Regions from separate parts of the Stenotrophomonas nitritireducens genome, predicted to be linked through region 3. Evidence: riboswitches for the same ligand, from Rfam matches in the RefSeq annotation. Region 3 holds a riboswitch; each other region holds the start of a gene.
What was found. Region 3 has a riboswitch for cobalamin ahead of btuB (TonB-dependent vitamin B12 receptor). Riboswitches for the same ligand answer to the same signal wherever they lie in the genome.

Region 1: it holds a riboswitch for cobalamin, as region 3 does, so the genes downstream of both, metE (5-methyltetrahydropteroyltriglutamate--homocysteine S-methyltransferase) here and btuB (TonB-dependent vitamin B12 receptor) in region 3, are expected to answer to the same signal.
Region 2: it holds a riboswitch for cobalamin, as region 3 does, so the genes downstream of both, BCV67_RS10920 (ribonucleoside-diphosphate reductase subunit alpha) here and btuB (TonB-dependent vitamin B12 receptor) in region 3, are expected to answer to the same signal.

The regions. Positions count from the first base shown of each region.
Region 1 covers NZ_CP016756.1:2,622,710-2,625,981, reverse strand. The annotation lists gene BCV67_RS10975 (hypothetical protein) at 1-207, opposite strand, end outside; gene BCV67_RS10970 (SMR family transporter) at 580-912, shown strand; cobalamin riboswitch at 990-1,224, shown strand; gene metE (5-methyltetrahydropteroyltriglutamate--homocysteine S-methyltransferase) at 1,433-3,272, shown strand, end outside.
Region 2 covers NZ_CP016756.1:2,610,961-2,614,232, reverse strand. The annotation lists gene BCV67_RS10920 (ribonucleoside-diphosphate reductase subunit alpha) at 1-1,937, opposite strand, end outside; cobalamin riboswitch at 2,207-2,430, opposite strand; gene BCV67_RS10915 (DUF2884 family protein) at 2,700-3,272, shown strand, end outside.
Region 3 covers NZ_CP016756.1:2,966,527-2,969,798, reverse strand. The annotation lists gene cobT (nicotinate-nucleotide--dimethylbenzimidazole phosphoribosyltransferase) at 1-573, opposite strand, end outside; cobalamin riboswitch at 993-1,228, shown strand; gene btuB (TonB-dependent vitamin B12 receptor) at 1,344-3,215, shown strand.

The sequences.
Region 1 (3,272 bases), 340 kb from region 3:
GGCGTGCACTACTCCGCTCGCTTTCAACGTCATGCCGCAATGCTTGGCCAGGCGTTCAACATGTGTGTAGATATCCACCGGCGCATTGCAGTACGCCATGCTGGCGGCGCCGATGCACATGTCGATGTTGGTCTCGTGGGCAAGCCGCAATACTTTCATCGGGGCAAGTGACGTGGCCAATGCATCGAGGCTGATGTTCTCAGGCACTTCAGAGCTGTGCCGCGCTTCATCTGCAAGATGCAACGCCTGCGCAGCATGTGGCATGCACTCCGCAAGGCTCGGCGACAGACAGCGCAAAAACGCCGAGCACAGGAAACCTTTTCGCGGCTGTCAAACAGCAGCATCGGCATCATGCTGACAGGTACTGCCAGCACGCACGACAGTACCTGCTACGAATACTGCAACCACGCACGTTCCATGATTCCACAATGGCCTCCTGCCTCGCGCGCCCGGCTGACGGCGTCGACAAATGTGCGCGGAGTGTAGCCACGCACCGTAAGACGCCAGCGTGGTCGCCTCACCCGGGCGCGAGCGCGTGCCCGCTAGAATCCATGCCCCCTGCCCCGCTGAGCCTGCCCGATGAATCCCTATGTCCTGTTGGCCTGCGCCATTGCCCTGGAAGTGGCCGCCACCTCATTGCTCAAGGCCTCCGACGGCATGAGCCGGCTATGGCCTACGGTCGGCGCGCTGCTGGGTTACAGCCTGTGCTTCTGGTTGCTGGCGCTGGTGATGAAAACCATCCCGACCGGCATCGCCTACGCGATCTGGTCCGGTGTCGGCATCGTACTGATCTCGCTGATCGGGCTGTTCGTGTTCAAACAGAAGCTCGACCTGGCCGCCATCATCGGCATCGGCCTGATCTGCGCCGGGGTACTGGTGATCAACCTGTTCTCGCGCGCATCGGCGCATTGATACGCAGCCGGGTACTGGTGCAGCGCGATACAGCGGCGGTATGCAGCGCCGCACTTGACCTGCCCGTGGTTGCGGCCTATTTTGTGCGTCGCCAAGGTATACATCTCTTTATCCGAATGAAGGGATGTATTTAAACGGGAATCCGGTGACGCAGGCCACATGGCTGCCATTCCGGAGCTGCCCCGCAGCGGTGAATGGAAACGACCGCCGTCAACAGCACTGGGGTGATACCCGGGAAGCGACGGCTACTAGGTGGGTGCAGGCGCACCCGTGTCCATCAGCCCGAATACCGGCCTGGGCCAGGGGATGTGTCGTCCCCTGTTTCGACCTGGAATCTCCGCGGGGAGCTTGCCGGTGCCGCCGTCTGCCACAGGCAGGCGGTCGGGTGCTGCGCTGCCTCCACGCAAGAGACCGGTTCGCCCGCGGGGGCGAAGGTCGCTGGCGGGGTGGAAGCGGCTGCAAGGCGCGCGGCACCGCGCGGTTCCTTCGTTCCTCAATGCCCAAGCAATGAGGAAACAACATGACCATCATTACCAACCTGGGATTCCCCCGGATCGGCGCGCGCCGCGAACTCAAGCACGCGCTGGAAAGCTACTGGCGCGGCGAAACCGATGCCGCACAGCTGCAGGCCAGCGCCGCCGCGCTGCGTGCCCGCCACTGGCAGCTGCAGCGCGATGCCGGTGTGGACGTGCCACCCAGCAATGACTTCAGCCTGTACGACCACGTGCTGGACACCGCCTTCCTGTTCGATGCCATTCCCGCCCGCTACCGCGCCCTGCTGCACAGCACGCCACTGGACGCCTACTTCGCGATGGCGCGCGGGCTGCAGCGTGACGGGCTGGATCTGCATGCGCTGGAAATGACCAAATGGTTTGATACCAACTACCACTACCTGGTGCCGGAACTGCAGCGCGGGCAAAGCTTCCACCTGCGCGGCGACAAGCCACTTGCCGAATACCGCGAAGCCAAGGCGCTGGGCATCGAGACGCGGCCGGTGCTGCTGGGTCCGGTCAGCTTCCTGCTGCTGTCCAAGACCAGCGATGGCAGCAACCCGCTGGACCTGCTGGACAACCTGCTGCCGGTCTACGCGCAGCTATTGGCCGCATTGAAGCAGGAAGGCGCGCAATGGCTGCAGCTGGACGAGCCGGTGCTGGTGCAGGACCTGGATGCCGCCAGCAAGGCCGCGTTCGAACGTGCCTACGCCTATTTCAGCGCCTTGCCGCGCCCGGACATCCTGCTGGCCACCTACTTCGGCGCACTCGAGGACAACCTTGCACTGGCCACCACGCTGCCGGTTGAAGGCCTGCACGTGGACCTGGTGCGCGCACCCGAGCAGCTGGATGCGGTGGTGCGTGCGCTGCCGGCCGAACGCGTGCTGTCGCTGGGCCTGGTCAACGGCCGCAACATCTGGCGCAGCCCCTTGGACAACGCATTGATCCTGGCGCGCTACGCGCTCGGCCATCGCGGTGCCGACAAACTATGGCTGGCGCCGTCCTGCTCGCTGCTGCACTGCCCGGTGGATCTTGGCCTGGAGAAAAAGCTCGATGCCGAACTGCGCGACTGGCTGGCGTTCTCGCGGCAGAAACTGCAGGAACTGCGCGTACTGGCCGATGCGCTGGACGGCAAACCCGACGCCGAACAGGCGCTGGGCCGGGCACGCGAGGCCATCGATGCACGCCGTCGTTCGCCGCGCGTGCACAACCCAAAGGTGAAAGCGCGCCTGGCTGCATTGTCCGCAGCCGATGCCCGCCGCGACACGCCGCACGCGCAACGTCAGCTGCTGCAGGCCGATGCACTGCGCCTGCCGGCCTTCCCCACCACAACAATCGGCTCCTTCCCACAGACCCAGGACGTACGCCTGGCGCGCGCCCAGAACAAGGCCGGCAAGCTCTCCGATGCCGACTACGACACCTTCCTGGCCGAACAGACCGCGCTGTGCGTGCGCGCCCAGGAACAGATCGGCCTGGACGTGCTGGTGCATGGCGAGTTCGAACGCAACGACATGGTCGAGTACTTCGGCGAACAGCTCGATGGCTTCGCCTTCACCGGCAACGGCTGGGTGCAGAGCTACGGCTCACGCTGCGTGAAACCACCGATCATCTTCGGCGATGTCAGCCGCCCGGCGCCGATGACGGTGCGCTGGTCGCAGTACGCCCAATCACTGACCGACAAGCCGATGAAGGGCATGCTGACCGGACCGGTGACTGTGTTGCAGTGGTCGTTCGTACGCGATGACCAGGCCCGCGCCGACACCTGCCGGCAGATCGCACTGGCCCTGCGCGATGAAGTGCAGGACCTGGAGGCAGCCGGCATTGCCGCCATCCAGATCGACGAGCCGGCCCTGCGCGAAGGCCTGCCAC
Region 2 (3,272 bases), 360 kb from region 3:
CACATACCCAGCTGCTTCAACTCGGTCACCAGATGACGGTTGATCTGCAGGAAATCGCCGGACAGGGTTTCGCGCTTGAACAGGTTGGACACCTGCGGTTCCACGCATTCGTAGCAACCGGCAATGGAGGCGATGGTGGCGGTAGGCGCAATGGCGATCATCAGCGAGTTGCGCAGGCCGTGCTGCTTGATGCGCTCACGCAGCGCGTCCCAGCGCGCGGTATCTTCCGGTACCACGTTCCAGGCGTCGAACTGCAGTTCGCCATGGGCGGCACGGGTGTCGTTGAACGAAGGATGCTTGCCGCGTTCCTGGGCCAGTTCGCAGGACACTTCCAGTGCGTGGAAGTAGATGGCCTCGGCGATCTTGGCCGACAGCGCGCGGGCTTCGTCCGAATCAAACGCCATGCGCTTGCGGAAGAACACGTCCTGCAGGCCCATGCAGCCCAGGCCGACCGGGCGCCAGCGCAGGTTGCCGCGGCGGGCGGTTTCAATCGGGTAGAAGTTCAGGTCGATGACGCGGTCAAGCTGGCGCACGGCCAGGCGCACGGTCTCGGCCAGCTTCTCGAAATCGAAGTCGCCGTGGGCGTCGAGGTGGTTGCCCAGGTTGATCGAGCCCAGGTTGCAGACCGCGGTCTCATCGTTGGAGGTGATCTCCAGGATCTCGGTGCACAGGTTGGACAGGTGGATCACGTTGCCGGCGCGCAGGGTCTGGTTGCTGGCCAGGTTGCACTTGTCCTTGAACGTCATCCAGCCATTGCCGGTCTCGGCCAGGGTGCGCATCATCCGCGAATACAGCTTGCGGGCGGACACGCTCTTGCGCGCCTTGCCCTGGGTTTCAGCCTGCACATAGGCCTGCTCGAACGCCGGGCCGTACAGGTCGGTGAGCTCCGGCACCACGCGCGGGTCGAACAGCGACCATTCCTGGTCGGCTTCCACGCGCTGCATGAACAGGTCCGGCACCCAGTTGGCCAGGTTGAGGTTGTGGGTACGGCGCGAATCGTCACCGGCGTTGTCGCGCAGCTCGAGGAAGTCCTCGATGTCGGCGTGCCAGGTTTCCAGATACACGCAGGCCGCGCCCTTGCGCTTGCCACCCTGGTTGACCGCAGCCACCGAGGAATCCAGCGTCTTCAGCCACGGCACGATGCCGTTGGAGTGGCCGTTGGTCGACTTGATCAGCGAGCCGCGCGAGCGCACGCGGGTATAGCTGACGCCGATGCCGCCACTGAACTTGGACAGCTGCGCGATATCGGCATAGCGGTCATAGATGGATTCCAGCGAATCCTGCGGCGAATCCAGCAGGAAGCACGAGGACAGCTGCTCGTGACTGGTACCGGCGTTGAACAGGGTCGGGCTGGACGGCAGGTAGTCCAGGCTGCCCAGCCGCTGGTACAGCGCCAGTGCTTCGGGCACGTCTTCGCTCAGCGCGCTGGCGATGCGCAGGAAGAACTGCTGCGGCGTTTCGATGACCTTGCGCGTATGCGGGTGACGCAGCAGGTAGCGGTCATACAGGGTGCGCAGACCGAAGTAATCGAAGTTCAGGTCGTAACCCGGATCGATCGCATCGTTGAGCTTGCGTGCATTGACCTGCACGAAATTGAGCAGGCGGTCGTTGATCAGGCCCACTTCGTGGCCACGGCCGACTGACTGCGAAAACGCATGGATCTCCTGCCCGGACACTTCCTTGCCGATGAAGTTGGCCAGCAGGCGCGCGGCCAGGCGTCCGTATTCGGGCTCTTCGCCGATCAGCAGCGCGGCGGTACGGATCGACAGCTCATCCAGTTCCTGGGTGCTGGCGCCGTTGTACAGGCCGGAGATGGTGCGCGTGGCCACGCGCATCGGGTCCACCGCATGCAGGCCCTCACAGCAGCGCTGGATGGCGCGGACGATCTTGTTCAGGTCTACCGGCTCGGTGCTGCCATTGCGCTTGGTCACGCTCATGGCGGTGGCGGTCGGCGGCGGGGTCAGTTCAAAACCGGCTTCAGCCGGAGCGACGTCAGTATGAGTGGCAGTCACGACGATGGTGTCCTTGCAAACGTTATGCACGCAGCTCCTGCCCGCGCAGAAAGCAGAGCCGGTACGGAGGCGCGAGCATGGAAGGACGGCGTCGCAGCAGCCGCGACAGCCCACGACCCGACGGTCGCAGCAGCCACGGCACCACGTCACCAGCCGTCTTCCCCTCGAAGACACCGCAGCCGGCACCACGCGGTGTGCATCGCGTGGCTGTCGGCAGGTCTTCGGACTCATGGGCGCGAAGGCCAGGGCCTTCTTCCTACTCCGCCGCTTCCCAAGGCCGCTTGCCTCAGTGCTGTGTGGCGGGGTCGTTCCCAATTACCGCTGCGGGGCAGTGCCGGAATGGCCTTAACGGCGTCACCGGCTTCCCTTTCAATCCAACGAGGCACGCCCCGTTGGAACCGACGGGACACAAGATAGTGTGGGTACATGGCAGGGTCAACACCAAATCTAGTAAAAATATGGCGAGCCTTGGGGCATAAGGGCTGCGCTGCAACTGTACGGATATTGGTGATTGGAACTGTCCGAAAAGACTGCGCAGTCAAGTAGGTGGCGAGCACTTTATTGAGGCAAAACGTGGATTTGAAGCGGACCGGCCAGTGGCGCGCCCAACAGGGCATGACTTTCGGCCGAGGCCAAACACCGCCCGGGCGATGAAGCTGGCCTTACCCTCAAGGATGAACTCACACCATGCGCGCGATTGGACTCACCGCCTTGCTGTTGCTGCTACCTGCTGCCGGACACGCCGCCAACATGAAGTCCCCGCGGTTGTCGGCCGCCCAATGCGGCGTCGAAACCGACTACGACGTGCTGGTCGATGGCGGCGGTATCTGGTTGCGCCGCGACACTGCCAGCTTGCGCGAAATCGTTTTCCACGATGGTCAGTTGAGCGTGGATGGCCACATGCAGGAAGTGTCACCCGATGATGCCCAGCGATTGCGCGCATTGGAAGTCGGGGTACGCCAGTTGATGCCGGCGGTCACCGGCATCGCCACCGAATCGGTGGGCATCAGCTTCGATACGCTGGATGCGGTGTATGAGGGTCTGACAGGCCACGCTAACTCCCGCAAGGTCCGCAAGCTGCGCAGGGAGGCCGAACATTTTGTCGAGCAGACCATTGGCCGCGGCCGCTGGGAGCGGGATCTTTTCAACGAGGGCTTCGAAGCGCGGGTCCAGGATGCTGCCGAGACCCTGAGCGGCTCCATCGCCCGCAGCGTTCTGTGGGCGGTATTTACCGGTCGCGAGGACAAGCTGGACGCGCAT
Region 3 (3,272 bases):
CGGGCCGAGCACCGCAGCCAAGGCACTTGCGGCAGTGGTATTGCCAATGCCCATCTCACCGAACACCAGCAGGTCCGCACCGTCGGCGCAGGCCACTTCCACCGCGCGGCGGCCGGCATCGAATGCGGCGTCCAGGTCGTCGGCGGACATTGCCGGCCCGGCACTGAAATCGTCGGTGCCGTAACGCGTCTTGGCACTGACCACACCGGCAATGGCCGAGGTAGCGCGGCTGCCCACATCCCAGACGTGCAACGGCAGGCCCAGTTCGCGCGCCAGCACCGCGATGGCGGCGCCACCGCCGGCAAAGTTGTGCAGCATCTGCACCGTCACTTCCGCCGGATAGGCCGAAACCCCCTGCGCGGTGACACCGTGGTCGCCAGCGAACACCACCACCGGTACGCGTTGCGCCCCCGGCTGATCCACGCCTTGCAGCGCTGCCAGTTCAACGGCCAATGTCTCCAAGCGGCCCAAGGCGCCTTCCGGCTTGGTCAGCTGGCGCTGGCGGGCCAGCGCACGCTGCCGGTATTCCTGCGAAGGCTGCCCGCAGGCCTGCCCGTACCATGTTTCTGTCACGACACTTCCGATACTGCGTTTGCAGCCCGCATTCTAGCCATTCGGCAGGCATTACCGCCCATTGGTGTTGCCGGTTGGCGGCACAGGCGCGAACGGAACGTAGCCCGGATAAGCGCAGCGCACCCGGGGAAATCGGCATCGAGCGTTGCTGCAAGCTGCGGCACCCTGCACTTCCCGGGTGCGCTGGCGCTTACCCGGGCTACCTTGGGCATGGTGCGCTACCGCCACACTGGCGCGAACAGGAACGTAGCCCGGGTAAGCGCAGCGCACCCGGGGAAATCGGCGTCGAGCGTTGCTGCAAGCTGCGGCACCCTGCAGTTCCCGGGTGCGCTGGCGCTTACCCGGGCTACCTTGGGTTTGGTTCGCTGCCGCCGCGCTGTCGTGAACAGCCATTCCGGCAGGGCTGCCGGCAATGGCATAGAATGCGCGCACTTTCGGGTGACCGACCGGCATTGCCGGCCGGTTGAAACGGGAAGCCGGTGCCGCGCACTGCTGGATCTCCAGCATGTCGCCATTCCGGCGCTGCCCCCGCAACGGTAAGCAGGACAAGTCCAGACATGGCGCCACTGTGCACGGCACGGGAAGGCGTCTGGACGGAAGCAGCAAGGCTGCTTCGCCTGCGAGTCCGGAGACCGGCCCGAAAGCCGACTGGTTGCGATGCGGAGGGCATGGCGGCGGCTGTAGCGCCGTGTGCGCCGCCTCCGTCTTCTCCCTCCTCTGGCAGCCTTCCCCATCCGCCTGCGCGGGAGCGTGCAGGCTCAGGAGCTTCCATGAAACTGTCTTACCACACCCTTTCCCTCGCCCTTGCCCTGGCGCTGCCAGGCGTTGCCGCTGCGCAGAACGCACCGACCGAGCTGGACGACGTCACGGTTACCGCCACCCGCACCCCGATCTCCATCGAGAACAGCGTGGTGCCGGTGCAGGTCATCGACCGTGCACAGATCGACCGCAGCCAGGCCAACTCGCTGCAGGAACTGCTGCGCGGCCGCGCTGGCCTGGATTTCGCCAACCAGGGCGGCACCGGCAAGATCACCTCGCTGTTCCTGCGTGGCAGCAACTCCAACCAGGTGCTGGTGCTGGTGGACGGCGTGCGCGTGGCGTCGGCCACCAATGGCATGGCCGCACTGCAGGACCTGCCGGTTGACCAGATCGAACGCGTGGAAATCGTGCGCGGCCCGCGTTCGAGCCTGTACGGCTCCGAGGCCATTGGCGGCGTGATCCAGATCTTCACCCGCACTGCCGGCCAGGGCCTGCAGCAGAACCTGGCGATCACCGCCGGCAGCAACAACCTGCGCCAGGTCAGCGCCGGCTTCAGCAACCGCGGTGAGCGCGGCTGGATTTCGGCCCAGGGCGGCTACCAGAAGACCGACGGCATCAACGCCTGCCGTGGCACCGCCGCTGGCTGGGGCGCGGGCTGCTTCGCCGATGAGCCGGACCGCGATGGCTACCGCAACACCTCGATCAACGTGCGCGGCGGCTATGCGCTGACCGACACGCTGAGCCTGGAAGGCCACGTGCTCAATGCCGACAGCTTCAACGAATACGACGGCAGCATCTTTGGCGGCAACGAAGCCGACAACCGCCAGCAGGTCTACGGTGCCAAGCTCGCCTGGACCGCTTCGGATGCCTTCCGCCTGACTGCCCAGGTTGGCCGCAACCGCGACGAAGCCGACAACTACTTCGCCGATGCCGACGCCGGCACCCGCAGCTTCGCCAGCGCCTTCGACACCCGCCGCGACACCGCCAGCGTGCAGGGCGATTTCAGCTTCGCCGAAGGCCAGCAGATCACCGCCGGTGCCGATTGGCAGAACGACAAGGTCACCAGCTCCACCGCCTTCGACATCGACCAGCGCGACAACCTGGGCGTGTTTGCCGAGTACCAGGGCCAGTTCGGCGCGCACACGCTGCAGGCCAGCGTGCGCAACGACGACAACGAGCAGTTCGGCAACCACACCACTGGCAGCCTGGGTTATGGCTTTGCCTTCGGCAATGGCCTGCGCCTGACCGCCAGCGCCGGCACCGGCTTCAAGGCGCCGACCTTCAACGACCTGTACTACCCGGGCTTCAGCAACCCGAATCTGAAGCCGGAAGAATCCAAGAGCCTGAACCTGGGCATCGCGCAGTACGCCGACAACTGGAACTGGACCTTCAACGCCTACGAAACCCGCGTCGACCAGCTGATCGGCTACGACAGCAACTTCGACCTGGTCAACGTCGCCGAAGCGCGCATCCGTGGCGCCGAGCTGACCGGCTTTGTTTCGCTGGCCGGTTTTGACATCAACGCCCAGGCCAGCTTCACCGACCCGCGCGACCACACCTCCGGTGCCGCCAGCTACGACAATCTGCTGGCCCGCCGCGCACGCACCAGCGGCCGCATCGACGTGGACAAGAGCTTCGGCCCGCTGCGTCTTGGTATTACCGCCGCTGGCAGTGGCCACCGCTTCGACAACGCCGCCAACACCGTTCGCCTGGCCGGCTACGGCACCATGGACGTGCGCGTTGAATACGCCATCAACGATGCCTGGAGCCTGCAGGCCAAGGCCGCCAACGTGTTCGACCGCGACTACGAAACCGTTGCCTGGTACAACCAGCCGGGCCGCGAGTACCAGCTGACCCTGCGTTACAACAGCAAGGCCAACTGAGCCGGCAAGGCGGCGTCCACCACGCCGCCTTCGCTACGCTGAAAAGAACTGGGCCGA